2 regions of the Glutamicibacter sp. AOP38-B1-38 genome follow, and region 1 is predicted to be linked to the other one. Evidence: predicted binding sites of a transcription regulator. Region 1 holds the regulator's gene; the other holds the start of a gene.
The links. Region 1 encodes HrcA, which represses chaperone genes, less so after heat shock. Its sites were predicted from a motif close to TTNGCACTCGNNNNNNNCGAGTGCNAA; they were not measured.

Region 2: the regulator HrcA is predicted to act here: its motif matches at 1,182-1,208, upstream of groL (chaperonin GroEL).

What each region holds. Positions count from the first base shown of each region.
Region 1 covers NZ_JBQSWU010000002.1:121,853-124,054, forward strand. Annotated here, with positions in the region: gene ACT3TP_RS01690 (DUF3097 domain-containing protein) at 1-748, opposite strand, end outside; gene hrcA (heat-inducible transcriptional repressor HrcA) at 874-1,887, shown strand; gene dnaJ (molecular chaperone DnaJ) at 1,939-2,202, shown strand, end outside.
Region 2 covers NZ_JBQSWU010000005.1:20,356-22,557, reverse strand. Annotated here, with positions in the region: gene groL (chaperonin GroEL) at 1-981, opposite strand, end outside; gene ACT3TP_RS04150 (LytR C-terminal domain-containing protein) at 1,271-1,873, opposite strand; gene ACT3TP_RS04145 (DUF3263 domain-containing protein) at 1,919-2,202, opposite strand, start outside.

The sequences.
Region 1 (2,202 bases):
AACCCAGCCCGATGTCCTCGGCAGTTGAATGCGGCCAGCCGAACGCGCGTAATATTCCGGTTTTCCAATCCGTTCCACGGGGGATCACCGGCCACTTCTCAATATTAAGTGCTGCCGGTTTCACCGCCTGCCACACGTCGACATACGGATGACCAAGAATCAGGACATGATTCGCCGCACCGGGAACCGCCATCGCTTCCTTCACTATACGTTCTTCCTTGGTGCCCGCAATCAGGTGGTCAACCAAGATCCCCAGACGCCGTTCGGGCGAGGGATTGAAAGCGCGAATGGCGCCGGCAAGATCGTCGACGCCATGCAGAGGCTCAACGACGATGCCTTCCACGCGCAGGTCATGGCCCCAGACTTTCTCCACTAGTTCGGCATCGTGCTTGCCTTCGACCCAGATCCGGCTGGCGCGTGCCTCGCGGGCCTTCAAACCGGTGACCGCCCGGGAACCGGAAGCTGAAACCATGGTCTTTGGCGCCAATGCCTTGGCTTGTGGCTCAACGATCTCCACCGGCTCGCCTTCGAGCAGGAAGCCGAAGCCCGCTTGGAAAGAGCGGGTCTTGCCCCGCCGGTCTTCTAAAACGATCACCCGCATTCCTCCGGACTTCTCGGTACGCACCACTTCGCCGACCCAACCGCTGTCCACGTCTTCGAGTAGTAGGCCCATTGATATCGGAACTTGACGCAGTTTTTTCGGTGCAGGTGCACTGAGGTCGTGGGCTCCCCAGGAGTAATTGGTCACGTACTGCCTTTCGCTGTGATCGAATACGCTCGAAATCCAATGCTAGCAACCGATGTAGGTATTAGACTTGGCACTTGATAGGTTAGAGTGCCAAATCCTTGCCGGAGTTCATAGGAGGTGTTGACGTGAGCGAGTTTCGACGTCTGGACGTTTTACGCGCCATTGTGGAGGACTACGTCCAGTCGCATGAACCGGTAGGTTCAAAGGCTTTGCTTGATCGGCATAACCTGGGAGTTTCTGCTGCCACGATTCGCAATGATATGGCCTTGCTGGAAGAAGAGGGGCTCATCGCTGCCCCGCACACCTCCTCGGGAAGAATACCCACGGAAAAAGGCTATCGCCGATTCGTTGACCAGATCGGCGAGCTTAAGCCGTTGTCTCGGGCGGAGCGCGAGGCCATCAACAAAATCTTGGATAATTCCCAGGATTTAGATGAAGTCTTGCATAGCACCGTGCGCTTGCTGGCACGTTTGACGAATCAGGTGGCGTTGATCCAGGTGCCGCACTATGACACCGCATCGCTGCGCAATCTGGACCTAGTCGGACTTGGCTCATCCCAGGTATTGATGGTCATGATTGCCTCCAATGGCACCGTCGACCAGCGGATGATCGGCACTTCCAGGGCGTATAGCGACGACGAACTGCAGGGTATGAAGCAAGGCGTGCTCAAGGCCTTTGGCGGTCGGCAGTTGGCAGATCTCGTAGGTTCGCTGACCACCGAATCAATTCCGCTCCAGCTTCTGGAAGATACGCTGTTCATGACGGTGCTCGGTTCCTTGCAGGAGATGGCACGTGCGGCTAACACCCAGCGCATCGTGATGGCGGGGACCGCGAACCTTGCCCGTTCGGTGGGAGATTTCCCGCTGACGCTCACCCCGGTGCTCGAAGCGCTTGAAGAGCAGGTGGTGCTGCTGAAGCTGTTCTCCGAGTTGGAAGCGGACTCTCGGGGCGTGGCGGTAGCCATTGGCACCGAGCACCATTACGGGCAGCTTTCCGACGCAACGGTCATCGCGACAACCTATGGCTCGGACACCAGGAACAAGCTTGGAGTGCTCGGTCCGACGCGGATGAATTATCCAACCTCCATGTCTTCGGTCCGGGCGGTTGCCCGTTACCTGTCAAAGATTTTGACGAACTAGTTTCGTCAGCAACAACGTTTTATATTTTTACGAAAGGACACGGCGAATATCGTGAGCTCGCATTACGAGACGCTGGGTGTTGCCCAGGACGCGACCCCGCAGGAAATCAAGAGCGCCTACCGCAAGCTGGCGCGCAAGCTGCACCCCGATGTCAACCCAGGCGAGGGGGCAGCCGAGCAGTTCAAGCTCGTCACACGAGCCTACGAAGTCCTTTCCGACGAAAAGAAGCGCGCCAACTTCGACGCCACCGGCGACCTGAACGGCAACGGCCAGCAGGGATTCGGCGGCGGAGGCCAGAACTTCGGTGGCTTCGGC
Region 2 (2,202 bases), on a different contig from region 1:
CTCGTCCTTGGTGATAACGACCTTGCGGGCGGTACCCAGAACTTCGAGGCCAACGGTGTCCAACGACAGGCCGATTTCCTCGGAAACAACCTGGCCACCGGTCAGCAGTGCGATGTCGGTCAGCATTGCCTTGCGACGATCGCCGAAGCCTGGAGCCTTGACGGCTACAGACTTGAACAGGCCACGGATCTTGTTCAGGATCAGGGTGGCCAGTGCTTCGCCCTCTACGTCTTCGGCGATGATCAGCAGCGACTTGTTCGACTGCATGACCTTCTCCAGCAAGGAAACCATATCCTTGACCGAGGAGATCTTCGAGTTGACGATCAGGATGTAAGGGTCTTCCAGCACGGTCTCCTGACGCTCAGCGTCGGTGACGAAGTATGCGGAAATGTAGCCCTTGTCGAAGCGCATGCCCTCGGCCAGCTCCAGCTCAAGGCCGAAGGTGTTGGACTCTTCTACGGTGATAACGCCCTGCTCGCCAACCTTGTCCAGTGCTTCGGCGATCAGTGCGCCGATTTCTGGATCGCCAGCGGAGATCGAAGCGGTAGCAGCGATCTGCTCCTTGGATTCGATCTTCTTAGCAGCGGTGAACAGCTCGGCGGTGACGGCTTCTACAGCCTTGTCGATGCCGCGGCGTAGCGCGATTGGGTCGGCGCCGGCAGCAACGTTGCGCAGGCCTTCCTTGACCAGAGCCTGAGCGAGCACGGTAGCGGTGGTGGTACCGTCACCGGCGACGTCGTCAGTCTTCTTGGCAACTTCCTTGACGAGCTCGGCACCGATCTTCTCGTATGGATCCTCGAGCTCGATTTCCTTGGCGATGGACACACCGTCGTTGGTGATAGTGGGTGCGCCCCACTTCTTCTCCAAAACAACGTTGCGGCCGCGTGGGCCCAAGGTCACCTTAACGGCGTCCGCCAGAATGTTCAGGCCGCGCTCAAGTCCGCGGCGTGCTTCCTCGTCAAATGCAATCATCTTGGCCATAGTGGCTTTCGGTCCTTTCGGGGACGATTTTGCGAAAATGCAACCGACAGACAGCGCCCGCGACGGACGAGCACACCGTTGCCGGCATCGGGCCGACAATTCGGATTAGCTCTCGCTATCTGAGGTATTCTTCACGCTCCGTGCGTTGAGCAACCGCCGAGACGAAAGGGTTCGATTCTAAAACGAACAACCGATCGGCATTAGCAGTCGTAACGCATGAGTGCTAATACAAATATTGGCACTCTCGCATGGCGAGTGCAAGCTGATCGGCTGTGAGCGAAGCTAATTATTACTTCGAGTTCAACGTATCGTCAGCGCCAAGGACGACCGAAACTCGGTTGGGGATGTTCCGGGTCTGCAGAACCTCATCGATGTTCAAGACTTCGGCGGCTTTTTCCGCGGTGGTCCGGTAGGCCTCGGACATGTAATACACCGTCGAGGTCTCGGCGTCTCGGGTCCAATTATCCGTCACGATATTCGTGAAATCAGCCTCGGCAAGCAATTCTTCGCCTGCCCCTGCAGCTCCTGCAATACTTGCGCCGTTGTACACGCCGATGAGTTGTCCGTACAACACGTCAGCGTCATCGATGGTGCTAGACGGAGTTGCGCTTTCGGATGCGGCTTCGCTTTGGTCAGAAGAGCCTTCGCTCTCCGCCGGTGCCGAGGTTTGCCTCGGTTCGGACCCTGCTAGACGATCGGCAACGCCTGGACCAAAGAAGAATCCGGCACCACCAATCAACAACACCGCAATCGCGGACAGAACTACCCAACGAAGCTTGCTGTCCTTGCCCTTGGCGGCGGCAGACTGCGCCCAGCCGTGGGCATGATGCGACCCAACGCGGGTACTAAACTCCGGAACGCGATCGAATTCGTCACGTGGGTAGTTGGTCATTCTTGTCCTTGCTCGAGGTCTGGCTGGCCGAGGCCGGCTATGAACTTAGCGTTCCCCGCCGACGGTACCGCTCACACGACGCTTAGTAGATCGAAGTCTACGCAACCGCTTTACCAGCATTGGGTCATAGGCCATCGCCGCATCCGTGTCGATCAGCTGGTTGAGTAGCTGATAGTAGTTTGTCGGCGAGATAGAGAACTGCTTGGTAATAGCTTGTTCCTTGGCTCCGGCATACTTCCACCACAGCTTCTCCATGTTCAAGATCTGTTGCGAACGCTCGTCCAGCTCGGAATCGGGGTTCATCACGAAATCCACTAAAACCTCATTGC